Regions from separate parts of the Glutamicibacter arilaitensis Re117 genome, predicted to be linked through region 1. Evidence: predicted binding sites of a transcription regulator. Region 1 holds the regulator's gene; each other region holds the start of a gene.
The links. Region 1 encodes LexA, which represses DNA repair genes until DNA is damaged. Its sites were predicted from a motif close to TCGAACANNTGTTCGA; they were not measured.
Positions count from the first base shown of each region.

Region 2: AARI_RS00045 (LexA family protein) is a predicted target of LexA. The motif match lies at 6,217-6,232, and genes of this name have one in related genera.
Region 3: AARI_RS17680 (HNH endonuclease signature motif containing protein) is a predicted target of LexA. The motif match lies at 4,814-4,829, and genes of this name have one in related genera.

Region 1 is NC_014550.1:1,233,133-1,243,180, reverse strand. Features, by position in the region: gene AARI_RS06185 (SseB family protein) at 1-449, opposite strand, end outside; gene priA (bifunctional 1-(5-phosphoribosyl)-5-((5-phosphoribosylamino)methylideneamino)imidazole-4-carboxamide isomerase/phosphoribosylanthranilate isomerase PriA) at 673-1,410, opposite strand; gene AARI_RS19890 (hypothetical protein) at 1,438-1,587, opposite strand; gene hisH (imidazole glycerol phosphate synthase subunit HisH) at 1,590-2,225, opposite strand; gene hisB (imidazoleglycerol-phosphate dehydratase HisB) at 2,226-2,846, opposite strand; gene AARI_RS06165 (histidinol-phosphate transaminase) at 2,869-3,975, opposite strand; gene AARI_RS06160 (LysM peptidoglycan-binding domain-containing protein) at 4,057-4,410, opposite strand; gene lexA (transcriptional repressor LexA) at 4,669-5,388, shown strand; gene AARI_RS06150 (glycoside hydrolase family 76 protein) at 5,445-6,500, opposite strand; gene AARI_RS06145 (ATP-dependent DNA helicase) at 6,639-8,633, opposite strand; gene hflX (GTPase HflX) at 8,626-10,048, opposite strand, start outside.
Region 2 is NC_014549.1:1,178-11,225, reverse strand. Features, by position in the region: gene AARI_RS00060 (restriction endonuclease subunit S) at 1-898, shown strand, start outside; gene AARI_RS00055 (type I restriction endonuclease subunit R) at 885-3,968, shown strand; gene AARI_RS19490 (hypothetical protein) at 4,488-4,757, shown strand; gene AARI_RS00050 (DNA polymerase III subunit delta) at 4,764-6,140, opposite strand; gene AARI_RS00045 (LexA family protein) at 6,308-6,679, shown strand; gene AARI_RS00040 (Y-family DNA polymerase) at 6,661-7,974, shown strand; gene AARI_RS00035 (helix-turn-helix domain-containing protein) at 7,977-8,195, opposite strand; gene AARI_RS00030 (hypothetical protein) at 8,231-8,983, opposite strand; gene AARI_RS00025 (DUF192 domain-containing protein) at 8,980-9,429, opposite strand; gene AARI_RS00020 (ParB family protein) at 9,433-9,834, opposite strand; partial or broken gene AARI_RS20235 (ParA family protein) at 9,831-10,048, opposite strand, start outside.
Region 3 is NC_014550.1:3,708,481-3,718,528, reverse strand. Features, by position in the region: gene AARI_RS17695 (DUF1801 domain-containing protein) at 1-295, opposite strand, end outside; gene AARI_RS17690 (MFS transporter) at 264-1,682, opposite strand; gene AARI_RS20330 (Rieske (2Fe-2S) protein) at 1,921-2,163, shown strand; gene AARI_RS20325 (Rieske 2Fe-2S domain-containing protein) at 2,173-2,361, shown strand; gene AARI_RS20320 (SRPBCC family protein) at 2,426-2,824, shown strand; gene AARI_RS20315 (SRPBCC family protein) at 2,821-3,000, shown strand; gene AARI_RS17680 (HNH endonuclease signature motif containing protein) at 3,191-4,750, opposite strand; gene AARI_RS17675 (hypothetical protein) at 4,895-5,395, opposite strand; gene catA (catechol 1,2-dioxygenase) at 5,499-6,356, opposite strand; gene catC (muconolactone Delta-isomerase) at 6,550-6,828, opposite strand; gene AARI_RS17660 (enolase C-terminal domain-like protein) at 6,841-7,962, opposite strand; gene AARI_RS17655 (LysR substrate-binding domain-containing protein) at 7,943-8,869, opposite strand; gene AARI_RS17650 (AMP-binding protein) at 9,250-10,048, shown strand, end outside.

The DNA of each region.
Region 1 (10,048 bases):
TACACTGCTACCGGCCGCGCTTCCTTATGCCAAGCCTGCAAACGTTCCACAGTGGTGAAGATTGGCAGAGCCATACGGCCATCTGGAGCCTTGATCTTCACCAGGGCCATGTCCGCTTCCTTATCGGATGCGAAACCGTGCTCCGTCATGGCTTCTTCACCGAGCTGAGCTACCACTGCGACGAAAACCCTGGCGTTGGCCAGTGATTTATGCACTTCGCTCTCCCCCGCGCTGCCTTCACGCAGGGCGGTGAGTGCGGCGAGGACATTTGCGTCGGCTTTGCCGTCGTCCTTGTCGAAGTTATGCAGTGGGTTGCCTTCGCCGCTGAGATCTCGGCCTTCCCAGTCCTGACCGGCTGAGTCGGTTTGAGAGCCTGCCTGTGCCAGCGCGGCAACGATATGTCCCGGCAGATGGCGTTTAGGTGCAGATGGCGGTTGCTCAGTACTCATAGGATCCATGCTATCTGTGGTTTCAAGGTTGGTGCAGTGAAGTTCTAAAACTGTGTTCATGAGGTTGGACACCCCGCCGCCAGCACTTCAGATTTCCATTCGCTGCTCACGCGTGAGGATATTTGCCTAGGCGGCAGAGCACGGCGATTCTGCTTCGCATAGAGGAAAAGGCGATTCAAAAGCGTGAGCTTCTGAATCGCCTTTTCCAAAGACTGCGTGGAGCCTAGCGGCGCCCAGCAACATCCAATGCTTCTTGCAGCGTGAACTGGCCCGAGTACAGGGCCTTGCCCATGATGGCACCTTCGATGCCTTCTGGAACGAGTTCGCGCAGAACGCGCAGGTCCTCCAGCGAGGAGATGCCTCCCGAAGCAACGATTGGCTTGCTCGTCTTAGTTGCGATCTCCCGCAACAATTCAACGTTCGGTCCTCGCAGGGTGCCATCCTTGGTCACGTCGGTCACGACGTAGCGGGCACAGCCGGCATCTTCAAGGCGTGCCAGCACGTCCCAGAGGTCGCCGCCGTCCTTGGTCCAGCCGTGGCCGGACAAAGTGGTGCCGCGAACGTCCATGCCCACCGCGATCTTGTCGCCGTGGCGTGCAATGGCCTGCTTGGTCCATTCAGGGTTTTCCAGTGCTGCGGTACCAAGGTTGACTCGGGTTGCGCCAAATTCAAGTGCCCGATCCAAAGAAGCATCGTCGCGGATGCCGCCGGAGAGCTCGACCTTGATGTTCAGTTCCTTGGCGATGCGCTGGACAATGTCCACGTTGCTGCCACGGTCAAAGGCCGCGTCCAGGTCAACCAGATGCAGCCATTCTGCTCCGGCGTTCTGCCACGAAAGCGCCGCTTCCAGCGGATCGCCGTATCCGGTTTCCGAACCGGCTTCGCCCTGAACCAGGCGTACTGCCTGGCCGCCAGCGATATCTACAGCAGGCAAAAGCTCGAGAATTGGTTGCTCGCTCATGATGTCCTTTGTGAAGAAGTAATGAATTTAGTAGGTCAAGGTCCAGGCGGCGATGAGGCTCAGGCCTGCAAGCACCCACAACGCGATGATCCATGAGATGTGGGCTTTCTGGCTCTTAAGCGAGATCGCTCCACCTGCGAGGAAGGCACCGACAACGCCCAGAATTAGGGTCCACATCTTTAGAGCGTCCCCAACCAGTTGCGAAGCAGCTGAGCTCCAGCATCGCCGGACTTCTCAGGGTGGAACTGCACCGCCGAAAGCGGGCCGTTCTCAACGGCTGCCACGAACGGCGTGCCATGCGTTGACCAGGTCACCTGTGGTGGGGTCATCGCTGGCTGGGTGACATCGAATGCCCAGTGCAGCACGGCGTAGGAGTGCACGAAGTAGAATCGTTCATCTTCGATGCCAGCAAAGAGCTTGGAGCCTTCGGGCGGGCGTACGGTGTTCCAGCCCATGTGCGGGATGACCTCGGACTGCAGTCGTTCGACTTTGCCTGGCCATTCTCCAATGCCCTCAGTTTTCGCACCGTGCTCCACGCCTTCTTCGAAAAAGACCTGGTGGCCGACGCAAATACCCAGTACCGGCAAGCCGCCAGCGATACGGCGGCCAATCCAGCGCAGCGCACCGGTTTCTGTCAGCTGTTCCATCACCGAGGCGTACGCGCCCACGCCGGGAACGACCAGCCCGTCGGCAGCCACAATCTTCTTTGGATCAGCGGTCAATTCCACTTCGGCACCGGCAGCTTCCAAAGCGCGCACGGCCGAGCGCACGTTGCCTGAACCGTAGTCCAGAACAACTACAGTTTTCTTTTCCACTTACAGGGCACCCTTCGTGGATGGGATCTTGTCGCCCATGCGCTCATCGCGCTCTACTGCTTCGCGCAGGGCGCGGGCAAAGGACTTGAACTGCGCTTCGACGATATGGTGCGGATCGCGACCCGAGAGCACCTCGATGTGCGCGCAGATCTGCGCGTGGAAGGTGATGGCTTCAAAGACGTGACGGGTCATCGAACCAGTGAAGTGACCGCCGATCAGGTGATATTCCTGGCCTGCTGGTTCACCGGAGTGCACCAGGTATGGGCGGCCCGACACGTCGACGACCGAGCGGGACAGTGCTTCATCCAGTGGCGCATAGGAGGTGCCGAAGCGGCGGATGCCGGCCTTATTGCCAAGTGCAACGCGCAATACTTCACCAATGGTGATGGCAGTGTCTTCAACCGTGTGGTGAACATCGATATGGGTATCACCGGTGGCGCGCACGGTGAGGTCGATGAGCGAATGCTTGGATAGCGCAGTCAGCATGTGGTCATAGAACGGCACCGAGGTGCTGATCTCAGAGACACCGGTACCATCGAGGTCCAGTTCAACGAATACGGACGATTCGCTGGTGACGCGTTCCATGCGGGCGCGGCGTGCACCAATCAATTCGGCAGACATGTCTTCCTTCGCTTGTCTTGGATTACTTCTGTGAGCCGAGCAGTTCGGCAAGCCGTTCTAAGAAGGCTGTGGTTTCGGATTCGGTTCCTGCAGTGACGCGCAGGGTTCCCGGGATTCCATTGTCGCGGATGATGATGCCGGCTTCCAACAGCCCTTCCCAAATAGCATGGGGATCTTCAACACCACCAAAGAACACGAAATTGGAATCGGAGACCGAAGGCTTGAGGCCAAGTTCCTTCAGTCGGGTGACAATACGGTCGCGTTGCGACTTGATGTCTTCAACTTGGGCCAGCAACAGCTCAATGTTCTTCAACGCGGCAATGGCGGTCGCTTGGGTAACTGCCGAGAGGTGGTACGGCAACCGCACCAACCGGATCGCGTCAGTAACTTCAGGAGCTGCAGCCAAATAGCCTACGCGTGCGCCGGCCAGCCCGAAGGCTTTGGACATGGTGCGCGAGACGATCAAACGCTGGCGGCCATCGAGCAAGGTCAGTGCGGATTTGGTGCTGGCCAATGAGAACTCTGCGTAGGCTTCGTCGACGATCAGCACGCCGTCATGCTCGCTCAGGGCTTCATACACTTCGGTGATGACGTCCAGGCCAAGCGCCGTGCCGGTGGGGTTGTTGGGCGAGCAGAGGAATACGATATTCGGCTTGTGCTCGCGGACCTGTGCGGCCGCGGATTCAGCGGACAGGGTGAAATCTGCAGCGCGCGTTCCGGCAATGTAAGACGTGTCTGTTCCACTAGCAAGCAGTGGGTACATGGAGTAGGTAGGAGCGAAGCTCATCAGCGAACGGCCAGGACCGCCAAAGGCTTGCAGGATTTGCTGAAGGATTTCGTTGGAGCCGTTAGCAGCCCAGATATTTTCCTTGGTCAGCGAATGCCCCAGGTAATCGGCGAGCAATTCACGCAGTTCGGTGAATTCGCGGTCCGGGTAGCGGTTCAACGTTGCCGCAGCCTTAGCCACTTCTTGGGAAATGGCGTCTACGACTGTTGGTGGCAACGGATGGGTGTTCTCGTTGACGTTCAGCTGAATGGGCACATCAATTTGTGGTGCGCCATAAGGGGATAGCCCGCGGAGATTCTCACGCAAGGGCAGCTGACTCAAAAGTTCACTGCGGTCATTCACGCATCAAGTCTACGTGCGCAGTGTGCCTGCAGGTGAATCCGCTACGAGGGCAGGTAACAAACCTGAGGCAGGTGGTGCAAGCTAGCCGGCGAGGACCGGAATGGACAAGGTCTCGCCGATCTGGATTTCGCTGCTGTTCAACGCGTTCAATTCTGCGATGTGGTCGACTGCGGAGGTTACGTCATAGCCAGTGGCGTATTCCCGTGCCAGACTCCACAGGGTATCTCCTGGAATAACGGTGACGTCCACGGTTTCGATTCCCGCCGGAGTGTTCGCTGCAGCATGCGCGTCGGAAGAAAACATTGCGATGAAGAACGCTGCTGCGACGGTGAGTGCAAAAATAGGCAGTCCAACCAGCACGGCCCATCCGCGGCGGTTGATGCGGATCTTCAGTGGCGTCTGGGTCTGATTTGAGTCAAGTGCGACGGTAGCCATGACTTTGTCTCCTCAAAAAATTCAAGTGATGCGAATGTGTATTCGAAACTATCGATTCGAAAACTTGTTCTAACTTCGTATATCTGTTCTAACAGAGGTTTGCAGGACTTGTCCAGAAGTTTTCGAACAAATCTTTGAAAGAAGCTCGCTTATCTACTAAGATTTCGAAGTAGACGAGCAATGAAAACATCACACCATCTAGCTCCGACAGTTTGGACTTACGAACTTTCGAATATTTGCTAGGGAAGGCAAAATCTCATGTCAGCTTCACAACGCACTCCCCGATCGAATGCACGTTCGCTGACGATACGCCAAAAGAAGATCCTGGAGACGATCCAGCGGTCTATCGGCAAGAACGGCTATCCACCATCGATGCGTGAGATTGGCGACGCAGTTGGCCTCAAGAGCCTTTCGAGCGTGACTCACCAGTTGAGCCAGTTGGAAAAGCTGGGCTACATCCGTCGCGATCCACGCCGTCCGCGCGCCATGGAAATCCTGCTCCCGCTGCAGCTGGCCGAAGATTCAGAGGCTGCTGAAGCTTCGAAACCAGCAGAGCCGGTCATCAACGAAGACGCCAAGATCATTGAGCTGAGCACTTCCGCTGACACGACCATGGTCCCGCTGGTAGGTCGCATTGCCGCTGGTGGCCCAATCCTGGCCGAACAATCCGTCGAAGATGTTTTCTCGTTGCCTCGTCAGCTCGTTGGACATGGCGAATTGTTCATGCTCAAGGTATCCGGCGATTCAATGGTTGACGCTGCGATTTGCGATGGCGACTGGGTAGTTGTCCGTCGCCAGCAGACGGCAGACAACGGGGATATCGTCGCAGCACTGCTCGACGAAGAAGCCACGGTCAAGACGTTCCGCCAGCGCGATGGGCATACGTGGTTGCTTCCGCAGAACTCGCGCTACGAACCAATTTTGGGCGATGCAGCAACCATTATGGGACGTGTCGTCTCCGTGATGCGCTCACTCTAATAGTTGCCCCTCGATTGCGCTGGTGCTTGGCACCAGCGCAATCTTCGTTTGATGCGCTAGCGCCCAGTGCTTGATTCGAGGCCGGCCGCGGCGCAGAAGATCATCCAACGCTGCACTGCTGCTGAAAGCCGGCGTGGCTCTTGGTCTTTTAGATGATGCGAGGTCGCCATGACCAGCGTCTTGGCGGTGTCGCGGCTAGAGGCCTCCAACCGCTCATCGGTGGCGGCAAGAGCCAGGTAGCGGCAGAGGATCCCCGCAAACAGATTGCCATCTCCTCCATGGTTGAATGCCAGCACCCCTGATTCTGAGGCCAGGGACTGCGCGGTCGCTTTGATCAGCACCTGGGCATGAGCCAGGTCCGCAGGTTCGCCGAGCTCAAGCAATGCACCAAGGACGGTTCCCTGGTTATAACTGTAGACCGCTGGTTCCAGCCGGTGTCCGCGTTCATTTATCCGCAGTCCGTCCAAGTACAGCCCGTGTTCAGAGCTGAACAGCTTAGCTTCCAGCCATTGCAGAAGCTCACGCGAGATATCCTTCTGTCCTGTACGGGCGAAGAACAATGCCGCTGGCGCGTTAGCGGGCGTGTTTTTGAAGTCCCGCTTCCTGGACCAGTACAGGCCACCGTCCAGTACATCATCCTTGCCTTGATGAAGCTGCTTGCCCAGCACTCGCACTGCCAGCTGTGCATGCTTGTTCTTCTTACCGGACGCCTCATGGGTGAACCGAACCAAGCGTTCGCTGGCCAGGGCCAGCCATGCCATATCGTGGAAAAAATAGTTGGGCAGGACCCCGAAGTTCCGCAGGTGGATGCCACGCAATAAGGCGTTGGCCAGGGCTAGTGCTTCGCCAGCCAGCTTGTCGTTGCCTTCATTCAGGTACGCGTAGCCATCATCGATGATGGCATCCAGGTAATGAGCCTGCCACCAGTAGTTCCATTCACTGAAGGGATGCGAGAGCCCGTTGAGGTCGCTGAGCATGCTTCCATCGAGCAATCGTTGCGCTGTGCTGTAGCTGCGTCCAATCCACGTTCCAGGCAACCCCATGAGGCGATGCCCAAAGCGAGCGTGGGTATCGATCGCGGTTTGATGTGCCAATACCTGCATGGAATCCATGGCGCCTTTCCGACTCAAGAATTATCGCTTCTAATGCCGACATTAGCGCATCAGGAAACCTTCAAGCCGCTGGCGGTTAAATGACTTGAGCTGCCCCTTATCCAAGGGCAGCTCAGAATCATATGTTGGCAATGGCTGTTATTCGCCCGGGTTCAGACGCTTGAGAACACCGGAGATGACCTTCTTATCAACCGTTGGCCACATCGGCGGCAAGGTAGCTTTCAAGAAGCTTCCGTACCGTGCCGTGGCCATCCGCGAATCAAGGATCGCTACAACGCCCTTGTCCCCAACCGAGCGGATCAAGCGCCCAGCACCCTGGGCCAGGCGGATCGCCGCGTGCGTCGCGGCAACCTGCATGAACCCATTGCCACCGTGTTTGGCTACGTCCTCAGAACGGGCCTTGGAGATGGGATCATCGGGGCGCGGGAAAGGGATCTTGTCGATGATCACCAGGCGGCACGAATCACCGGGCACGTCCACGCCCTGCCACAGGGTCATGGTTCCAAAGAGGCAGGTGTCCCGTTCGCTGCTGAATTGCTCGACCAGTGATTTCATGCTGGCTTCGCCCTGGCACAAGATTTCGACGTCCAGGCGCTCGCGCAAGATGCTGGCTGCTTCTTCTGCAGAACGCTTGGAAGTGAACAACGCCAAGGCGCCGCCACCCGAGGACTTGATCAGGTCTTCAATCTCATCCAAGGTCTCGGCCGCTAGCTGACGGCCGGGCTTCGGCAGGTGCTTGGCGACATAGAGGATGCCCTGCTTCGGGTAATCGAAGGGACTGCCCACGTCCACGCCGGTCCAAGAGGGTGCGCCAGCACCCATCAAGCCCAGGGAACCTGCGACTGAATCAAACTGCGATCCGATGGCCAACGTGGCGCTGGTCAAGATGACCGTGCGTCCGTCGAACAGGCCTTCGCGCAACTTGCCGGCTACCGACAGTGGCGCCACGTTCAAGGTGGCCGGCTGAGTTTCATCAGCCTCGACGTAGCCTCGGCCTTCGACGAATTCGCGTGGACGGGTGGTGTAGAGGACCTCGCGCCGCTCTTCGCATTCGAGCATGCGAATCGCATCATCCATAACGGCTTGCAGCTGGGAGCGTGCGGTCTGCCGACCGCCATCGGCCGGCGCATTGGCTTCCGGCTTGGACAATGCCAGCGCCAAGCGGGCCTGCTCCACAATGTCGTTCAGGGCAATGCCCATATCTTCGCGCAGGCCCTGTTCCAGCAAGCCTGTGGGCACGCCGGTCAGCGCTTTCTCCAAACGGTTGGCGGCCTTGACCATTTCATCGACGTTGACACCGCAATGGCGTTTGGCTCCACCAGCAGCGGTCAGCACCATGCGCGAAGAAAGCGCACCAGAAACCGAACTGGTGACACGATCTTGCAGTTCGTGGGCCTCATCGATGATCGCGACTTCAAAGTCCGGCAGGACCGAAAGCCCTTCAAAGGCCGAAACCGCCAGCAGCGCATGGTTGGTGATCACCACATCGGATTCGGCCGCGCGAGCGCGCGCCATTTCCGAGAAGCACTCGTCGGCCATCGGGCACTTCTGCGAGCCGAGGCATTCCATGGCCGAGACCGAGACCTGTTTCCAAGCCTTGTCGCTGACGCCGGGCACCAGCTCATCGCGGTCACCGGTTTCGGTCTCTTCAGCCCATTCGCGAAGTTTCATCACTTCGCTGGCCAGTGGAGAGTAGGTGGTGCCAGCAGGTACTGCTGGCTCATCCATGGAGAACAAGGTGCCCTCATCATCCGGGTACCCGCCACCGAGCTTGTACTGGCACAGGTAATTGGAGCGGCCCTTGAGCAGGGCCACGTCCATTGGGCGCGAGAGCTTGCCCTTGAGCGATTCAAGCAATCGCGGTACGTCACGGCCAACAATCTGCGATTGCAGCGCCAACGTCGCGGTGGAGACAATCACTGGCTTGGCGCTGGTCTGCGCATGAGCCAGGGCCGGAATCAGGTAGCCCATCGACTTACCTGTTCCGGTACCGGCCTGCACCAGCAGATGCTTCTCGTCTTCCAACGCGCTGACAACGTGCTTGACCATTTCCTGCTGGCCGGTGCGCATGGCACCGCCCATGGAAGTGACCGCGGCCTCCAGAAGTCCCAGGGCCTGCTCTTGCTTATCCATGAAGGTTGAAAGTCTCCAACTCTGCAGCAAAGGAATCTCGCACCTTGACGATCAGTCGGGTGCCGTTCTCCAGATGTTCGCTTTCCAAGATCTCAGATTCACTCTGATGCAGCTTGGCGATCAAATCCCCACGGTTATAGGGAATGAGCACCTCAAGCTGGATGCCTGGTCGTGGAATCGAGGAGCTGATCTTTTCCAGCAGCTCTTCGATGCCTTCACCGGTGTGCGCAGAAACGACGGCGGTGTTCGACTCCCGGTTGCGGATGCGTTCGATGACAAACGGATCAGCCACGTCAGCCTTGTTCACCACGATGATCTCGGGGATGTTCAACGCGTCGACTTCGCCCAGCACAGTGCGTACTGCTTGAATCTGCCCTTCAGGGTCCGGGTGGGACCCGTCTACAACGTGCAAGATCAAATCCGAATCGGCGATTTCCTCCAGGGTGGAGCGGAAGGCTTCCACCAACTGAGTCGGCAAGTTAGAGACGAATCCAACGGTGTCGGCCAGGGTGTAGGTCAATCCGTCCTCGGTCGCGGACTGGCGAACGGTTGGATCAAGAGTGGCGAACAGCGCGTTCTCCACCAGCACCCCGGCGTTGGTCAGCCGGTTCAGCAGCGAGGACTTGCCGGCGTTGGTGTAGCCGGCAATGGCTACCGCTGGAACCGCATTGCGCTTTCGATTGGCGCGCTTGGCTTCGCGTGCAGGCTTCATGGCCTTGATCTCGCGGCGCAGCTTGGCCATGCGATCGCGAATGCGACGGCGGTCCATTTCAATCTTGGTTTCACCCGGTCCGCGCGAACCGATGCCGCCACCGGCGGCACCCACTCGGCCACCGGCCTGGCGGGACATCGATTCACCCCAGCCACGCAGGCGTGGCAGCAGGTATTCGAGCTGAGCCAGTTCAACCTGGGCCTTGCCTTCACGCGACTGGGCGTGCTGGGCAAAGATGTCCAGGATCAGGCTGGTGCGGTCGATGACTTTGACCTTGACGATATCTTCCAAGGCACGGCGCTGCGAAGGAGCCAATTCTGCATCGACAACCACGGTATCGGCACCGGATGAGGCGACGATTGCGCGCAGCTCTTCGGCCTTGCCCGAGCCCAGGAAGGTCGATGGGTCTGGCTTGCTGCGACGCTGAACCAGTCCGTCTAGAACTTCGGAGCCAGCGGTCTCTGCCAAAGCGGCGAGCTCACGCAAGGAGTTCTCGGCGTCGGTGACAGTTCCTTCGCTCCAAATCCCGGCCAGCACGACGCGCTCAAGGCGAAGCTGGCGGTATTCGACTTCGGTGACGTCTTCCAACTCGGTGGACAGGCCTGCGACGCGGCGTAGGGCGCGGCGATCATCCAGGTCTTCCTGGTCCCCGTCAAAGTGCGACAGGCCGGAGGAAAAACGGTTCAGTGCCGTAGCTTGGCCG
Region 2 (10,048 bases), on a different replicon from region 1:
AGTACGCCATCGAAAAATGCCTGTCTTATTCCCTTCCTTAAGCGAACAGCGATACATCGCTGCGTATCTAGATCGTGAGACTGCTGAGATCGATGCGTTTATTGCGGATCAGGAAGAACTCATCGCCCTGCTGTCCGAGCGCCGTACAGCAACCATCACCCAAGCAGTCACCAAGGGTCTCGACCCGAAATCACGAATGAAAGACAGCAATGTCTCGAACCTTGGGTTGATACCAGCACCTTGGGCTGTGACCGGGCTCAAGCACTTCACCCTAAAGATCACCGACGGTGCCCATATTTCCCCCGAAACAGATGGAGGGATCTACGATTTTGTCTCGACTCGGGATGTTTCAGATTCGGGTATCAATTTCGAAGGATCTCTAAAAACTTCGCCAGAAACTTACGAATACATGGTTAGGACCGGGTGCCGGCCTCAAAACGGCGATGTCCTCTTCAGTAAAGACGGTACGGTGGGACGCACCGTGGTCGTCCAGGGAAATCACGATTTCGTGGTCGCTTCCTCATTAATCATCATCCGACCTGACCTTTCAAAGCTAGACCCGAACTTTCTCAATTACCTCTGCAGATCAGCCTTTGTCCAAGAACAGGTGCGTTCATTTGTCAAAGGTGCGGGCCTACCGAGGCTATCCATTGCCAACTTGCTAAGGGTTACCGGTGTTTTTCCTCCGTTAAATGAGCAACAAGAAATCGTGGATTACCTTGACCGGGAAACCACGGAGATAGACGCAGCGATTGCTGACGCTCGTGAAGCGATCGCACTGTCGAAGGAACGCCGTGCCGCAGTCATCAGTGCCGCGGTGACCGGGAAGATCGATGTCCGCGGCCTCGTAGCCCCGGCAACCAGTAACGTGGAGGCAGAGTCTGTTGGCATTGCATAACGAAATCGAGTTCGAAAACGAGATCTGCGAACACCTCGCCGCTCATGGATGGTTGTACTCCCCCACCGATGAGGGCTATGACCGCGAACGCGCGCTCTTCCCCGACGACGTGTTCGGTTGGCTGGAAGACACCGCACCGGACGAGCTAGCGAAGATCCTCAAACCTGAGCTGAACCCGACGATGCTGGCCAAGGCCAAGTTGAGGGTGCTGGACCGTCTGGCCTCGGTGATGGGTGCCGATCCGTTCAATGGCGGTGGCACCCTGAACGCCATCAAGAAACCCATTGGGGTGACCCCGGCGACGTTGCGGATGTTCCAACCCAAGCCAGCCGACGGGCTGAACCCCACCACCGTCCAACGCTACGGGCACAACCGGCTGCGTGTAATGCGCCAAGTCCACTACTCCACCACCAGCAACAAATCCCTGGACCTGGTGTTCTTCCTCAACGGCCTGCCGGTGGCCACGGTCGAGCTGAAAACAGACCTGACCCAGGACGCACAGGCTGCCCTGAAACAGTACAAGCACGACCGGAACCCCAAGGGCGAACCACTCCTCTCCTACGGGCGCGGAGCGTTGGTGCACTTCGTGGTGTCCAACCAGGAAGTGCACATGACCACGAAACTGGAAGGCCCCTCGACCCGGTTCCTGCCCTTCAACGCCGGCAAAGACAACGGGGCCGGCAACGCTCCCCGGGAAGGCACCAGCCCCACAGCATACTTCTGGGAAGACCTGCTGGACCGCGAGGCGTGGCTGACTGTGCTGGGCAAGTTCATCCACTACCGCTTCGAGGAAGACACCCACCCGATCAGCGGGAAGAAATCCTTCAAGGCTTCCACCCGGTTCCCGCGCTACCACCAGTGGCGTGCCGTCAACGCGCTGACTGCCGCAGCCCTAGCGGAGGGACCGGGCCACAACTATCTGATCCAGCACTCGGCCGGGTCGGGGAAGACCGACTCCATCGCGTGGACCGCCTACCGGTTGGCCTCGTTGCACCGGCAGGACGGGTCCAAGGTCTTTGACGGGGTCATCGTCATTTCCGATCGCACCGTCCTGGACGGGCAGCTGCAAAAAGCCATCGAACAGCTAGAGACCGTCGCTGGCGTGTTCGCCCCCATCACCCGTGGCTCCGAAGGTACCAAGTCCAAGCAGCTGGCCGAAGCGCTGCTCCATGGCCGGCAAATCATCGGCGTCACCTTGCAGACCTTCCCCCACGCCCTGGAAGAGATCCGCAAGAACAAAGGCCTGGCCGGACGCACTTATGCGATCATTGCCGATGAAGCCCATTCCTCGCAGTCCGGGGATGCCGCCAAGTCATTGAAGAAGGCCCTGACCAGTATCGGGCTGGAAGAAAGCGAGGACATCAGCGCCGAGGATGTGCTCGCCGCCGAAATGGCGGCCCGCGCTGGAGCGACCATGAACCTGTCGTTCTTCGCGTTTACCGCCACCCCCAAGGGAAAAACCATTGAGCTTTTCGGCCGGCCCGACGCGAATGGCAAGCCGGAGGTCTTCGACCTGTACTCGATGAAGCAAGCCATCGAGGAAGGGTTCATCCTCGACGTCTTGCAGAACTACACCACCTACCAAATGGCAGCCAGGATCGCCCACAACGACCAGACTGCCGCCGAGGTGGAGGTGGACCGCGACCAAGGCGCCAAGGCCCTGATGCAATGGGTGAAACTCCACCCGCATAACATCGCCCAGAAGGTCGCGATCATCGTGGAGCACTTCCGTGAGAACGTCGCCCATCATTTGGCCGGCCGCGCCAAAGCCATGGTCGTAACTTCCTCCCGCAAGGAAGCGGTCCGCTACAAGCTAGCCATCGACACATACCTGGAAGACAAGGGCTACCAAACAGAGTTGGCCGCCTTAGTCGCGTTCTCCGGCGAAGTCACCGACCCTGAATCCGGGCAAAATCCATTCACCGAACACACCATGAATCCTGGCCTCAAGGGCCGGAGCCTGACCAAGGCTTTCGGCACCGACGAATACCAGATCATGCTAGTGGCCAATAAGTTCCAAACCGGGTTCGACCAGCCTCTGCTGGTGGGCATGTATGTGGATAAGAAGCTCTCGGGCATCGCCGCAGTACAGACCCTGTCACGGCTGAACCGGGTGATCCCCGGCAAGGACACGACCTTCGTCCTGGATTTCGTCAACGACCCAAACATCATTCTCGCAGCGTTCCAGACCTACTATGAGGATGCCTCCATCCAGGAGGAATCCAACCCAGACATCATTCACGACATGATCATGAAGCTGGACTCAATGGGGATCTACAACGACCGGGACGTGGATCTGGTCGCTGAGAAGTGGGTGGCACAACGCAACCACAACGGCCTGGTATCGCACCTGCAGCCAGCCATCGACGTATTCCATCACCGCCACAAGAACGCCACATTGAATGGCAACACCCTGGAACTGGAACAGCTAGAAGAGTTCCGCAAAACCGCAGGATCCTTCAACAAGTCCTACGATTTCTTCTCGCAGATCATCGACTACGGGAACACCCGCATCGAGAAACTCGCGATCTACCTGAAACTGCTGGCCAAGGCATTACAAACCACAGCGACAGGCAACGGAGTAGACCTATCCGATGTGGTGCTCACCCACTACGCCTTGAAGAAGCAAGAAAGCCATGACCTGAAGCTCACCGCCGGGCAGGGCCAGGGACTCAAAGGGATCACGGCCGCTGGGTCAGGGGTGGTGCGGGAGAAGACCGTGGGCACGTTCGGCGCGCTGATCGAGCAGATCAACAAGCTCTTCGAAGGCACCGGGATCAGCGACGAAGACCAGATCAACGTGTTCGAATCAGTCATGCGACATGCCCAAGCCCATGAACAGCTGCAACGAGAAGCCGTGGCTAACGGTCCTCTGGACTTCAGCTCCTCCCCCACGCTGGTGGAGACCGTCGAAGAACTCATCTACACCGCAGGTGAAGGTCATCAGCAAGCTACGAACGTCCTTTTGGAGCTAGGTGGACCTGAGAAGATCGTCGAGGTCCTCCTCGCAGCAGGGCTGCAGAACCGATTACGGGACCAAGCCCAACTCGACGCGATGGCTAACGACTAAATCCTCCGGCATCCCTTTTGGAGGTTGCGTCTGTCTCAGCGCAGCCTTCACGACGGAAGACATTGATGGTCGACACCATCGATCGTGCATTATGGGACGGCCCGGGGTCGGATGAGTTCAGATCCCGTGACGAAGCGATACACAGCGATAGGAATTACCACAGGTCATACACTGCCCGCCCGGCATGTTGGGTAAACCAGAGACTGAATATTCCCTGAACAAAAAGGAACTACGGACTGATCTGCTGTGTCGAGAGTTAAGCTGGCCTTGTTTATAAGTGAAAACTAGCCTTTTCGCACGGAAGCATCCCGCAATTTTCGCGGGATGCTTCCGTGTTTAACGCACCCTAGGAACCGTCGCTACCAGCCGGTGAAGGGCCGCCGTAGAGCACGAGGCACAACATCACCTGTTCAACGGTCCTTAGACTCATGCTCCGCTTAATCTAGGCAAGGGTCGATCGGCGTCCTATCGTCGAGCATAGAGCCTCAACAATCGCGAATGAGGGAAGGACTTCAGCACATGAGCCTGCAACCCGAAGCAAGATCGACCAATGAGCCCGTGGGATTTCGCCCGCACTTCCTCACCACCATCATTGACCATCCCACTCCTAATGCCGAAATTGCCGAAGACCGGGTGCCGCGAGACGTCCCAACCTGTCATGGCACTAAACAACGCCACACTTTGAAACCTTTGAATAGAACCGTGCAGGAGGTTCAACGATCTATCGCTCGCAGCGTCCCTGCGGGGCACCGAAAACGATCATTTTTGACGGAGTTCAAAAGCAGCTAGACTAACTCAGGCATTTTCAACATTGGCAAGTAATTGTCTCCGTTCGATACTCGACATAATTTCTTCCCAGTGCCAGTCGATTGCAAAAAGTAGGACCGGATCAAGAATCTTAATGGGTTGTTCCATTTCAGTCTGCCCCCACTCGAAAAATGGTTGGGGAATCGAAATGGAGAGTGGCAGTCCTTCAGGGACTACCGTGGCTAACGTTGCCTTCATTTCCTCATGAGCAATGCCTGTCATGTTGTTCAAAGGACCATGGAGCTGCATTCGCGAAACATCTTTGGGTTCGATACCTAGAACCCTAGCGACTTCGAATTTCAGCTCTTCAAAAGTTGTGACTGGCTTCGGACCTATGTTTTTAAGCGCCTGTAAACAGATTGTGTAACCGTCATACTTTCGTTTTGACGCTGGATCCGTATAGACATTCCTCTCAGTGCCTCTCGTACCCTTGCCTGACGCAAGCTTTGCAAGCCATTTTTTGGAACTATCGTCGATAGCTGCACTATAGAACTTCTTGGGCTCACTCGGCGGAAGCAGCGGCGTAAGATGTTCTTGCTTAAAGCGAACGTTGTTCGCGTTGCGGCACAACCTAAGACTTAAGGTTTGCATAATTTGAGGACTACCATAGCTCTTCTTAGCGAGCATTTTTATGGTTTCAGGATCGGCTTGGACATTCAATTCCTTGAAACCCTTCACAGCAATTCCCTCTAGCTCATCAGTAGTCCACAGTGGAACTTGTACCGTGGCGCTTCGGCCCATGAGGTTTGCTTTATTAAAAATTTTGCTAAAGTCCCGTTCCGGAAGCGTCACAAGAAGAACGGATACTTTGTGATTGGCTATAGGTTTTAGGGCCTGAAGAATTTCTACCTTGGCCGATTGGTTCTCGATGAAGTGGAAGTCGTCTAAGACGACCAATATCGTTTTACCTTCAGCGGTCAAACCTTCGATAGCTGATGTGACGATTTCAGCAAGATCGTTTTCGAAGGTAACAGTTTTTCCACTGGTCTTCGCATGGTCGCCCGCGGCCTCAGCGTTGAAAAATCCCAAAAGGCCACGGAAAGACCACTTTGCAGTATCAGAGGTACCGTGTGAATGAGCTTCTTCTACAGGTTGGCGCAGTTTCGAAGCGAGGGCCCGCCACAAGTCTTTAGCGCCCCCTTGCAGATTCTGTGAATCGAACTTAAAAGTCAGATCTATCTTTTTCGCTGCTGTGTCGGCGATCGTCGTCTTACCGAGCTTGGTGACACCTTGCAAGCAGACAAATTTGCCGCCCTCCTCCAGATAGTCATCAATTTCATGTTCGATTTCGGTTCGCTGCACTAACGACAGCTTTGGGGATGAGCTGTTGGGGGTAAAAACCGCCGTCGCTTTTAAAGTTTCCATTGGTCTCATTATCACGGTCACACTACTTTTTGACTATCAAGTTCAAGTGTCGGAGGTTCACACTACGCTCAAATGTTAGAATATATGTTCTAAGGATAGGTGTTACAATGAAGGTTGATCGTATACAGGTATGTGAGCTGGTGGACCCGCCGCAACGAGTGCTCGCAATGGCTCTGGATAGGGTCCCGGCGGGCTATCCTTCCCCAGCCCAGGACTACTCCGATACGAAGATTGATCTATCCGAGATGCTGATCCGCGATCAAGTCTCGACGTTCATTGTGCGGGTGTCTGGTGAGTCGATGCAGGGCGCGGGGATCAGCGATGGGGATGAACTGATCGTTGACCGCAGTGTGCAGCCACGCGATGGGCACGTGGTGATTGCAGTGATCGACGGGGAAATGACCGTCAAGCGTCTCTCCACTGGCCCTGCCGGGGTGGTGCTGAAAGCAGAGAACCCGGATTATCCCGACCTGCGCGTGGCGGAATTGTCAGACTTTAGGATTTGGGGTGTAGCCACCACATGCCTCCATCACCTCTAGACTCCCCCGCTCCGCCGCAGCGGGGCGAATACATCGCTCACGTGGATGTGAACAGCTTTTATGTCTCCTGCGAAAGGGTCTTTGACCCGAAGCTCGAAGTTCGCCCGGTGATCGTGCTGTCCAATAACGACGGGTGCGCGGTCGCGCGCAGCGCCGAAGCCAAAGCCCTGGGCATTGAGATGGGTGCACCGTGGTTCAAACTCGCGGCCGACGCTGACCGCCTCGGGCTGGTCGCGAAGTCCTCTAATTACGAGCTGTACGGGGAAATGTCTGCCCGCGTCATGAAGCTTTTAGGCCGTTTCTCGGCTTGGGTGGAGGTCTATTCCATTGACGAGGCGTTCCTGGGAGTGTCCGGCACCGTGGATGAGCTGCAAGCCCTGGGTGAGCAGATCAAGTCGGAGGTGTTCCGGCTGACCGGTTTGCCCGTCTGCGTGGGGATCGCCACATCCAAGACGATGGCGAAAATGGCGAACAAGACCGCCAAACACATCAAAGAACTGGGCGGGGTGTGCGTGTGGGATCGTGCCCCAGCACAGACCACCGAGAGCCTGCTGGCGCGTCTACCGGTAGTTGAGGTGTGGGGCATCGGCCCCAGGCTGACCAAACGGCTGCGCGGCTTGGGGATCTGGACGGCTAAAGACCTCCGCAATGCGAACGAGGTACGGATCAGGGATAAGTTCTCCATCGTGCAGATGCGCACCGTGCTAGAGCTGCGCGGCATTCCCTGCATCCCGATGGAAGAAGAACGGGCGATCAAAGACCAACTAATCTTCTCCCGCTCATTTTCTGATCCGATCACCGACCGAGTGGGCATGGAGCAGGTCATGGGGATTTATGCGCAGCAGGCCTCCGCCAGATTGCACAAGCACCAGAAACAGGCCAAGATCCTCTCCGCGTGGGCGATGACCAGCTACTACAACCAGCACCAGGATCACCAGCCAGCGATCACAGTGAAACTTCCAGGGCCTACGGCTGACCCAGTAGTGCTCACCCGCGCAGCGAAACAACTACTCCCCCAGATTCTGATCGGGGTGAAATACGCGCGGGCGGGGGTGGTGGTCATGGATCTTCAACCCTGTGCCATGCAGGAAACTTTTGACCCGTTCATTTCAGCGCATGAGGCCAAACAGATTGGCCCGCTGATCCAGCAGATCCGTTCCGAGCACGGTGTGAAGTCCATCGGTTTGGGTCGGGCCGGCCTACAGCAGGGGCCGGCTTGGGAGATGCGGCGGGAGATGATGAGTCCGCGCTACACCACGCACTGGCGTGAGCTACTGACCGTGAAAGCAGCCTGAGGCTATTCGTCGTTGTCGTCACTGGTGAGCAAAAAGTCCCTGACATCCTTCTTCCGGTAGCGCCGCACCCTAGCACCGATCGAAACGGCCTTAAGCCCATATTCCTTGTTCCATTTCAGAACGGTTTGCGGCTTAACACGCATTAGATCGGCGATTTCTTCGGTCGTCGCCCATTCTGGAAGATCGGTGATCAGATCATCGACAGCTTCGGGATCGTTCATTATTTCCTTCCTCGCAGCTTTCTGTTGCAGCGCGCTTAGATGGCGTCCTGCGCGCGGGCGGTGTAGGTCAGACCGGCCCGGCGCAGCGCGTCGGCCGGGGTGCCCTCGGTCCAGTCCGGGGCTTCTCCGGTCATCGGCAAGGGCGTGTTTTTTCGGGCGAGCTCGTGCAGCTCGTCGGCGAACGGCTCCCAGGTGAGAGTGTCGGCGGGCTCGTCGATGGCTTCCACCTCGACGGTGAGCCCGCGCCTGGTCAGCTCATGGCGGATCGAGGCCAGATAGGCCTCACGGTACGCGGCCTGATCCTGCTTCCAGAGCCGGTCGATACTCGCGGCGATGGCGTCAGCGCGGGCCACCTGTTCCTCGGTGAGACTGTCGTCCTGTTCGTGCTTGATGGCCTGTCCTGATTCTTCGTCCCACAGTTGTTCCAGACCGAAGTCGTAGAACACGCCCTCAATATCGAGGTGCATGCGCACCGGCTCGGTCCGCCAGGTCAACAGCTCGTCCTCGGGGGTGGTGCTGTGGACGATCTGCCGGACGTAGTCGGCTTCCCAGGAGCCGGGGCGACCGGCCAGCAGCGTGTCAACGCCTCCGAGGTTGGCCGCCACGCTCGTGATGACGTGACAGGCGATCTCTCCAAAGTCGGCCGGTTCGGTGTGCTCGTTATCGGTTCCCGCACCGATGGTGCGTGTCGTGCGCGCTGCGGCTGTGAGTGCGGCAATGGCTTGGGCGATGTAGTCGGGCCTGGTGTCGGGCTGCGCTGGGGTCAGTGCGGGGTCGGTGGCGCTCATGGGTTTTCCTCTCGGATGGTCACGACGGTTCCGGCGTCGATGCCTGCGAGGGCACCCGCCCGGACTTCTAACAGCGCGTCGACGTAGTTGGGAGACGTCCAGCGCGGACAGCGATCTTGTTCGACCTCGGTACAGGGTTCAAGGGTCTGTACAGCGATCACGCGGTGATCCGCGATCCAGGCGACGTCGAGCGGGAATTTCATTCCGGCCATCCATACTTGGCGTTCTGATTGGCTGGCGAATGAAAACAGAATGCCTTGATCCTCCGACAGCTCGGACCGGCCAGCGAGGCCCGTGCGCTGCTCGTCGGCAGTGCGGGCATGCTCTACCTGGAATTCCAGGCCCGAGCCGAGTGCGACGAGGGCGGTCGCGGGTTCCGGAGGCGTCGAAGCGCATCCGGCTAGCAGGCCAGCCAAGGCCACTGCGGCGGCCGCGTGCGCCCGCATGGCCTAGTCCTCGGACCCTGCGGCCGCCGCGCCGCCCTGGGGCATCTCGCGGGCTCCCACCGATGGGAAGGGCTCGCCGTTGTTGTATTTGGCTTCCAGGCGCTCAACCTCGGCCATCACGGCGCGGTTGACGAACTGGGACAGGTTGCGGTTTCCCTCGGTGGTCATCGTGTAAAGGATGGCACCGCGCACCCGGGCGGTGTCCTCGGGGTCTTGGTAAAACGAAACCTTATGCGGGTACTTCTTTTTGCCGTCGGTCGGCTTCGGCGCCACTGCCCGCGTTGCGGTAGCTGGGGCGGCCGGCACGCTGGCCGCGGGCACTGGGTCCGCCTGTGCAGCTGGTTGAGGTGGGGTGACGGGACTTGAACCGGCAAGGGATGATTTGCGCGGGGTGGGGCGGGTCATGGCTTGACTCCTTCGATAGTGGCCAGATGTTCGCTGTAGAGGGTGGCCAGCGTGGTCGCTTCGGCGCTCCCCCATTCGTCGAGGCCGCGCGCGGCCTCGGTGGCGTCTGCGATAACGACGCGCTTGGGAATTGGCGGGGTCAACACGCGCAGGCCGCGGGCTTCTGCTGCCGTGTGCAGCTCATCGAGCCACGTTTGACCGCTGACGGTTCGTT
Region 3 (10,048 bases), 1.4 Mb from region 1:
GCAGCGACGCTCCTTGGGGAAGGTCCTTCAAACCATAGAGTGAGAGCTGGGCCTTGCGAGGCGAGAAGCCGGTCTTGGGCCAGATGCCGGTAGTGCGCGCATTAGCAGGGGAGATGTAGGTGTAGCTGCCGTAGCCCACGATGCTCGGCCCCCACATCACCGGTTGCTCTCCGGTGGCCTCGCGGAATATCCGATCCAGCTCGTGCCCGTCAATCCGGCGTTTTTCCGGGGTGGCAGCTTCGATGAAGTCCTCAACGCTCGCGCTATTTGGAAGGGTCTTCTGACTCGTTGGCAACTGATGCCTCCTGGGGCGTTGCGGGCGATTCGGCCTGGAAAATTGCAGAAAGCTTGCGGTACTGGCCGGTGCCCATGGCTAGCAGTGCCGCTACAACCATGATCAACCCGCCGACCAAGAAGATCAAGGCGATTCCACGTGCCTGCCCCTGTCCCACCAGCCAGCCGAAGCGCTCATCTCCCTGCGTCGAGCGCATATAGGGGATGACCAGGTACTGGGCCAATGGGGCAACCAGGAAGGCGGTAATCGGAGCCGCGGCGGCTTCCATCATCTGGGCGAAGCCGAACACCCGGCCCTGGCGGCGGAAGGCGACCACCTTCTGGATCACCGTTTGCTCCGAGGCTTCCACCGCCGGGATGAGCATCATGTAGAGCCAGATCCCCAGCACATAGAGCCAGGTCCATTCCCGGATGGTGAAGACCGCTCCGAGGAATCCCATGATGGCCACCAATAAGAGCATGGTGCGGATCGGATTGGGCCCAAGCCCGAATTTGGCAATGGCCAGTCCTCCGATGATGAAGCCGGTGGAGGCCAACCCGAAGGTGATGCCCCAGGCTTCGACCGACATGATGGTCAGCCCGTAGGGGTCCATCAAAGCCATGTAGATGCCGCCGATGAAATTGTTGAACATCGAGAAGATGATCAGCGCGAACAGGCCTGGGATCGCCATGACCGTCGTGAAGCCCAGGCGCAGGTCGCTGGTCTTTGTGAGGCCTTCTTCCTTTTCTGGCTCCTGCTCGGGGATGGAAATTCCCAGAAGGTGCAGCAATGTAATCACGACCATCGCAATTGCGATGACCAGTGTCCACCCCATCCCCAGCAGGCCGATGGACAGCCCGGAAAACACGCTGGTGATGATGAAAGCGATGCCCTGGACGGTGCCGACCAGTCCGTTGGCATTGGCGTGGCGCTCCACCGGGATCAGCAGGGTGACGGTGGTGGACAGCGCGATGCCGCGCATCTGCTCAACGATCGCACCGAACAGGATGACCAGGCAGAAGATCCAGAACTGCCAGCCGCCGATATTCAAGATGTCCTCGGTGGGCAGCCAGAGGTAGATCAGCCCGGCCAGGGCAAAGGCCACCGCGGTGACCAGTGCGGAGAACACGAACACCGACTTCTTGCGGTGATTATCCACGATGGTTCCGAAAATCATGGAGAATCCGGCGATCAGCAGCATGAAGGCGCCGCCGATGATGCCGGTGGCCATGACGTTTTCGGTTTCCAGATACACCCAGAAGGTCAGCGCGAACCACAGGTAGCTGGTGGTGAGGTTTGCGACGGCGGTATTGGCCAGGATGTGCAGGAAGGAGCGCTGGCCCTGCCGCGGAACTTCGGGGTTCTGGCTGCGGGCCGCGGGAAGGTCCGGGGCTTCTTCTTCGCGCATGGGCAAGGCTGCTTCTAAAGGTGGGCGGGAGGTCGTAGCAAAAGGATACTCCGCCGAATTCATAGGCGACAGGTGTGGATTCAGATGCTTGAAAACATAGTGATCAGATGCCTAGTCCAAGCCTAGGCATAACCCTAGTGTGACCGCCCTCACTTTCTGCCAAGGTTGAATCCATGCAAACCGGCTGCAGCGGTTTTCCCCTTAAAACGAGCCTTGAATGGACGGAGCACACCACGCCATGACTGAAACCCTGAATGAGGTATCCAGCCTGCTGGATAACGCACTGGTCGACAGCCCGGAAACCGGAGAGTTCCGCGCCAATCGAAATATCTTCACCGATGAAGAGATCTTCGAGATGGAAATGAGGCACATCTGGGAGGGCAACTGGGTTTACCTGGCCCACGAGTCCCAGATCCCCAACATCGGTGACTACTACACCACCAACATCGGCCGCCAGCCGATCATCATCTCGCGCAACTAGCAGGGTGAACTGAACGCGCTGATCAATGCCTGCAGCCACCGCGGTGCCATGGTGTGCCGCCGCAAGACTGATAGCCGCACCACCTTCACCTGCCCGTTCCACGGCTGGACCTTCAACATACTCCGGCAGGCTGCTCAAGGTCAAGGACTCGCGCGGTGCCGGCTAGCCCGAGCAGTTCAACAAGGACGGCTCGCATGACCTGACCAAGGTCGCCCGCTTCGAGAATTACCGCGGCTTCCTCTTCGGCTCGCTGAAGGAAGATGTGCTGCCCCTGGAGGAGCACCTGGGCGAGGCCACCAAGATCCTCGACATGGTGGTTGACCAGTCCGAAGTAGGCTTGGAAGTGCTGCGCGGCGCCTCGACCTACACCTATGACGGCAACTGGAAGCTGCAGGCCGAAAACGGCGCCGACGGCTACCACGTCTCTGCAACCCACTGGAACTACGCCGCCACCCAGGCCCGCCGCGCCAACGGCGAATCCTCGAACGACACCAAGATCATGGACGCCGGTGGCTGGGACAAGCAGAAGGGCGGCTACTACTCGTTCGAGAACGGCCACCTGCTGCTCTGGACCGAATGGCTGGACCCGGCCAACCGTCCGCTGGCTGAAAAGCGCGACGAGCTGGTCGCCAAGCACGGCGAGGCCAGGCCGACTGGATGATCGGCATCTCCCGCAACTTGTGTCTGTACCCGAACGTGTACCTGATGGACCAGTTCGGCTCGCAGATCCGCGTCTTCCGCCCGGTCGCCGTGGACAAGACCGAGGTCACCATCTACTGCTTCGCACCGGTGGGCGAATCCGATCAGGCCCGCGCCAACCGCATCCGGAGGAGTTAGAAGCTTCTGACTGCAATTTATTTTCATTCAGCACCACCGGGAAAAGTGTTAAGCGTCGGGAACCGGATTCTGGCCGTAGCCTGCCACGCGAGTAGCTTCGATGAGGCTGCTTCCGTCGGGTCTATAGGTGGTGTGGTGGTTCTAGTGACTGAAAAAATTTGTCACTCAAGATTCAAGCTTCGCGAAGGGGCTATCCGGTTCCGGTGTCGGGAAGATCTTCATCCTGGTCGAGGCTCAGAACTCGTCGTGTTTCCGGAGTCAACCGAACTACGGGTGTTGTTTCATCTTCAGGACGCTGAGGGCAGTGATCATTGAGATGGTCAAAGTTCTCCACGTTGCTCACGCTCTCAGGAATCGTGATTGAACGCAGGCCATGCGGTGAAATCCATGTTTTGGAACCGTCAGGACAAGCAAGGACCTTCCAGCCCAGAGCGTGCTTGAACATCTGATGCTGTTTGCATAAGAGATGCGTATTCTGCCGGGTGGTGTGCCCGCCCTGCCCATACGCTTCTATATGATCAATTTCTGAGCTATCTGCCGGACGACGACATCCGGGGAAGCCGCAATGCTGGTCGCGGTGGCGCAGCAAATCCCGCAGTCCTTGGGAAGGTCGGTACCTTTTGGGTTCCACGTCAATCGCAGCCCCGGTCCAAGGGTCTGTCAGGACCCGTTGGAATGACGGAGCATCAGCTGCGATCTTTAGAGCCACGCCTAGGGGGATCGGTCCGTAGCCTTCCAATTCAGCAAGGCCGCGAGAGGGATTGGCCAGCATTTCTAAAGCAGGAATAGTGATGGAGACCCGTGGTTTCAGCGGCATCGCTTCCGTTCCGGGCCAACCATTGAGATAGACGTCCGCGAAAGCATCGGCTTCAACCTGGGCCTGGGTGCGTGAGTCCTTAGGATCAGTGATCTGGCTGGCCACGTGTTTGATGGAGTTGTTGATTGAATGGATGACATCAGCGCTGTGATGAAGTTGCAAGGTGGCCATGCCATCCTCGTCGTTCCACATCCGGACGTTGCGGGCAGCTAACGCGTTCCTCTGCCGGTTCTCCGCTGAATCGGGATTAAGGCGGTCGTGCAGGCGTCGAGCCCGTTGGTAGATGGCTTCATCCGGGGCCGTCTTCGCCATGGGCAGCAGAATTTGTTCCATGAGCGAGATCTGCTCGGGAGAGAGATCTTGGCAGAATTTGACGATATCGTGGGCCGCCTTGACGGTGATCTCGCCTGCAGCCAGAGCCGCGAGGGTGTTCTTGCAGACATGCCGCAAGCCCTTGGCATGGAACATCCGTTTGGATACCTTGCGGTTGCTCTCGCGCAGTGCGACGGAGGATTCGGCGATGAAGTTGGAGTTGATGATCTGCTCGCTGCCGCGGTCCACGCCGTAGCATGCGGCGCTTTTCGCGGCTGCTGTTTCTTCATCGGCGGAGTGCGGGTGTTCGGTCGATATCAGGTCATTGAACGATTCGCTGACGTGTTCCACTCCGTCGGCCATGATGTAGGCGATAGCGGCTTCGGTACTGCTCTGCAGCCGCTGGATTTTCTTCAGGGCCTCCAGCGCGTCGGTAGGGCCGTTAATGGGCCCGGCATCGAAAAGCTCAAGGGCGGTCTGCTTAAGCGTCCCTAAGAACGTTTGGTGTTCGCGTTCGGCCTCCTCAGCGGAAGTCCTATGCGACTCTTCACGGGTGCCCGGTGGGCGCAGTGGAAGACGGTGTTCTCCGTCGCGGTCTTCTAGATATGCAGGAATACTCATAGTTAATTTTCCTGCTAAGCACCGACGTTTTGTTCTGATTCAAGTCGAATTGTGGGTAACTCATAGAAAGTTTATTCGACCGTAATTTCAGCTGGCGCCTTGGGGTAAATCAGCGTTTCGAGTCAGGTGGCGCAGCCTGAAAGTCTAGCTGCCGGTTGGACGAAGGGGCCGTGAAGTACCGGAAAATGCGGACCAGGTTCCAATGGCCGCCATAGTAGCGAGCAGAACGCCGGCGAGGATGCTGGCAGTGTATAGCGGTGCTTCAAGGGCGAAGGCTGCACCAGCATTCCAGTCCTCAAAGGTATCGCCCACTGAATTTATGTTGCCGAAAGCAGTGAAGAAGTACGTGGGTGCTCCTAGCGCGACAATCAGGCCCCAGAGTCCGGCGGCGACCCAGCCGGGCAGCTGGAATTTCGGGGTAAGCGTCACGAGTAGCCATGAAATCGCGAGGATGATTCCAGCGCAGGCGAAGACCCAGCCGCCGCGCGAGCTGTAGCCCTGCCCCGCGGCTGACATCGCCACGATGGTTTCATCCAAAGGAATTCCGCTGGCGGCTTCCACTGCCCAGTTGTTCGCGAGCAGGGCGCCATAAACAGCGTAAGCCGCAATTATGGCGAATCCGCTGATGGCTAGAAGTTTACGCATGTCAGTAGCCTAACCTCGCGCTGGTCAACCGAGGCATTAAATGAAGCAAGCACCGCCTCACGCCCCTCGTTGCGCGTGATGCGGTGCTTCTTCTGCTTCGGATTTACTTCACTGGGTCAAGTACGAAGTCGTAGGTGACCTGCTTGCCGTTGCCCGACTCGGCTGGCTGGACGTCCAGCAGCAGTTCCGGCTTCACGGCGCTTGCGATGTCGTCATCGTTGTGCTCGTCGCCCGGGAAGTACAGCTGGGCGGTGAGCAGCTCGTGGCCCTCGGCTGAAACCTTCAGGTGCAGATGGGCTGGTCGCCATGCGTGCCAGCCGGCAGCGGCGATCAGCTGGCCGCAGGCACCGTCGGTTGGGATCTGGTACGGAGCTGGCTGCATGGTGTTGATCTGGAAGTTGCCTTCCTCGTCGGCGATGAAGGTGCCGCGCAGGTTCCACTCCGGGATGCCGGGAGCGAACTGCGAGTAGAAGCCCTCTTCGTCTGCGTGCCACAGCTCGATCTTGGCGTTCTTCAATGCAGAGCCGTCGGTCGAGCGGACCTGGCCCTGGAAGAGCAGGTTGGTGCCCTTCTCGTCTTCGCGCATCGAGATGGTGGCAGGGGAGTTCTGGGAAGGAGCTTCGGGCACGTAGTAAGGGCCTTCGATCGAGCCCTTGTTGCCTTCGCGGTGGTCGGTAGCGACCTCTTCCACCGAGTGTTCCAGCCAAACGTCCAGGAACAGTGGCCATTCGCCGTCGTCGCCGACCTTGATCAACCATGCTTTCAGGGCGTTGAACTCGTCGTAGCTCACGCGCTCTTCGAGGATGATGTCATTGGCGGCCTTGACGAGCTTGGAAGCAAGCAGGTTCACGCGTTCGGTTGAAGCATCGACCTTGGCGAGCTTGCCGGAGTTGCGGAAGCTGTCGGTGGCGGCGTTGCCGGACTTGGCTGCAGTTGCGTCTGCTGGAGTTTCGATGGTCATGGTGACTCCCCTAAATTCTGTGGTGTGACGTACGGGGATCCATAGTGTGACCCCCGCCATCTTGGGTGATTGATATTCAATGTAATGCAGTGTTCTTGATGAGTGAAATACTTATTTGCCACCAATTGACACGTTTTGAATATCAATACTTGTGGGCTGGGACACGGTCTGGCGCCGGCGCCCTGGATGCGTTCTAGACCAGCGAATTAGGGTGCTTGGCCAGTGGGGTGACCTTGATCTTCATGTATGGATACATCGGGAATCCGCTGAGGATTTCGTGCAGCTCGTCGTTGGACTCGACGTTGTACAGCGAGTGGTTCGCGTACTCGCCGACCACGCGCCAGATGCCCTGCATCTTGCCGCTGCGCTGCAGGCTCGCGGAGTATTCCTTCTCTCGAGCCTGGAAATCGGCGACCTGCTCGGCGGTCAAGTGATCTGGGAAAACAACGTCCATACGGGCAAGGAACAACATGGTGCATCTCCTTTAGTTCGAGGTGGAAAGTACGTGGTCCTGGCGGTAACGCGCCAGCTTGGATTCGTCGATCGCCGCTCCCACGCCGGGCACGGTGCGTACCGAAATGCGGCCGTTGACGATCTGCAGTGGTTCGGCCAGCAGGTCATCGGCCATGTCCAGGAAGTTGGACAGTTCGCCGGCGCGGCGGCTGGTGGCTTCGAAGGCGGCGCCGAAGGTGACGGTGGCCAGCGAGCCGACCTGGGTGTCGATCTGATTGCCCATGGTGACATCCACGCCCAGTCCGGTGCACAGGCCCAGGATCTCGGTGGCTTCGGTGAAGCCCGAACGGGCGGTCTTGATGCAGATCGCGTTGGCGCCGCCGGAGAGCAGCTCGCGCGAGGCATCGCCCGCGGTGGGCGCGGACTCGTCGGCGACGATCGGGATCGGGGAGCGTTCGACCAGACGGCGTCGGCTCATCGCTTCCTTGGCATCGCACGGCTCTTCGAGCAGGCTCAGGCCCAGGCCCTCGGTCTGGCGCAGCACCTCCATGGACTCGTTCGCGCTCCAGCCGCGGTTGGCGTCCAGGTAGAGCTCCACGTCCTCGCCCAGCCCTTCGCGCAGCACGCGACAGGCCTCGATGTCCAGGGCGAGCGGGCGGCGGCCGACCTTGAGCTTGAAGGTGGTGATGCCGTACTGCTCACCGAAGCGCAGGGCCTCGTCGAGCAGTTCCCGGGCCGGCTTGAAGCCGAGCATGTGGCTCACGCGCATCGAGTCGGTGAAGCCGCCGAGCAGCTTGTGCGCCGGGGTGCCCAGCGCCTGGCCGATGGCATCCCAGACGGCGATGTCCAGCGCGCCCTTGGCCACCTGGTTGTGGATGGTCCGATCCAGCACCTGACGGATCTTCGCGCGGTCCATGATGTCCACGCCGATCAGCTGCGGGGCGAAAACGTCCTGCACGATCGCGACGATGGACTTCTGGGTTTCGCCGTAGGTGTACGGGCGCGGTGGCGCGTCGGCGGTGCCGATCACGCCCTCATCGGTGTGCACGCGGATGAGCACGTGGTCCGCGGTGTGCACCTCGCCGCTGGCAAAGCGCAGCGGGTGGTTGTACGGAATGGCGTAGGGGATTGATTCAATCCGCTGGATTCTCAAGGGGTTCCAGCCTTTCTTCGACGGTATTTTTCGCGGGGAATAGTTCTTTGCAAAGTTCCAAGAAGTTGCGCACCAGCGCAGATTCGTTGCCCGCTCGCCAGGCGATCGCCAGATCGACGGCAGGGGCATTGCGCAGCGGCCGGAAGGTGATCCGGTTGCTGTGCGGCAGATAGTGCGTGGTCGGCAGCAGTCCGATGCCCAGTCCAGCGGCGACGAAGGTGAGCAGGGTAGAGGTCTCGCTGGCCACCTGCGCGACCCGCGGGACGAAGCCCACGCGGCGGCAGGAATCCACGATGATGCTGTTCACTGCGGAAGAAGGCGGGTAGCAGATGAACTTCTCGCCAGCCAGCTGTTCCAGGTCCAGCTCCTCGTAGGCGCACAGCGGGTGGTCCAGCGGCAGCGCCACGGCCAGGTGGTCGCGGTCCAGCAGCATGTAGTCCACCTCGGTGCCGCGCACCGGTGGGCGCAAGATGGCCAGATCCAGCCGGCCTTCGACCAGGCCTTCGACCATCTGCGGGGTGAGCATTTCGCCTTGCACATTCAGCTGCAGTCCGGGCATCTGCTGCGAGCTGCTCTCGATGAGCTTGGGCATGATGCGCGAGGTGGCGCTGCCGGTCGAGCCCAGGCGCAGCACGCCCAGGGCGCCATCGCCCACGGTACGCACGTCGCGGGAGAGCTGTTCGAGCTCTTCGAGCAGGATGCGTCCGCGGGTCAGCAGCAGCTCTCCGGCGTTGGTCAGTTCCACCTTGCGGGTGGTGCGGATCAGCAGCTGGGTATTAAGCGTCTCCTCGAGCTGCTTGATCTGCTGGGAGAGCGGAGGCTGCGCTATATGCAGGCGCGCCGCCGCGCGGCCGAAGTGGCGCTCTTCGGCGACCGCGACGAAGTAGCGGATTAGTCTGGTGTCCATGGTGCTCCGATCGTCGGACCGCGCGTCGAATGCGCAGAAGACGCTTGCTGGCAACTCTAACGCGGCAATCCAAGAGGGTGAAATACTTATTCTGGGTCGATTGAGAGTCTACAAGTATGAATGAGATCGCGGCTATGAACCCGAGTCTCTAACGTTCTTGCGGCGTGCATTAATTCAGCAAAGGCGGGCTGGAGGAGAAAAGCTTGCTGTACCTTACGGAGCTGTCCGCCGAATTAAGCGACCGGTTGCAGTCCTGGCGGCGCACGTCGCGCCGTTGCTTGGCAGCGGGTCAGTCCACGGCTAGTGTGTGAATGTGGCGCTGGACACACTTTTTATGCCCGCGCAGATTCCGACGAAGCGATCCACGAAGGGGTGCGCAGATGAAGGCTTATGCCAAGGGCGAGAGTGAACCGCGACTGCTGGAAGAGACCATTGGCTCCAACTTCGAAAGCACCGTAGCCAGCTTCGGCCCGGCAGAAGCCCTGGTCGAATCAGCCACCGGACGGCGCTGGAGCTGGAACGAGCTGGACGCGCAGATCAATCGCCTGGCCAAGGGCCTGCTGGCCGCAGGATTGCAGCCCGGAGACCGGGTAGGCATCTGGGCACCGAACTGCGCAGAATGGGTTTTTACCCAGTACGCCACCGCCAAAATCGGCGTCATCCTGGTCAATGTCAACCCGGCCTACCGCACCCACGAATACGCCTATGCGGTCAACCACAGCCAGATGCGCCTGCTGCTGGCAGTCACCGAATTCAAGACCAGCAACTACCGGGCGATGATCGAGCAAACGCGCACCGATACCCCCGGCCTGGAGCGCGTGGCCTACGTGGACACCGATGACTATGCGCAGCTGCTGGCCGAAGGCGAGCGGATCAGCGATGAGGCGCTGGCCCGGCGCTTGGCTGCCACCAAGCCGGAAGACCCGATCAACATCCAGTACACCTCGGGCACCACCGGCTACCCCAAGGGCGCGGTGCTCAGCCACCGCAACATCCTGAACAACGGCTACCAGGTCACCGGCATGATCGACCTGGACGAGCATGACCGGCTGTGCATCCCGGTCCCGTTCTACCACTGCTTCGGCATGGTCATGGGCAACTTGGGCTGCACCAGCCGCGGAACCACGATCGTCATCCCGGCCCCGGGCTTCGACGCCGAAACCACGCTACGCGTGGTGG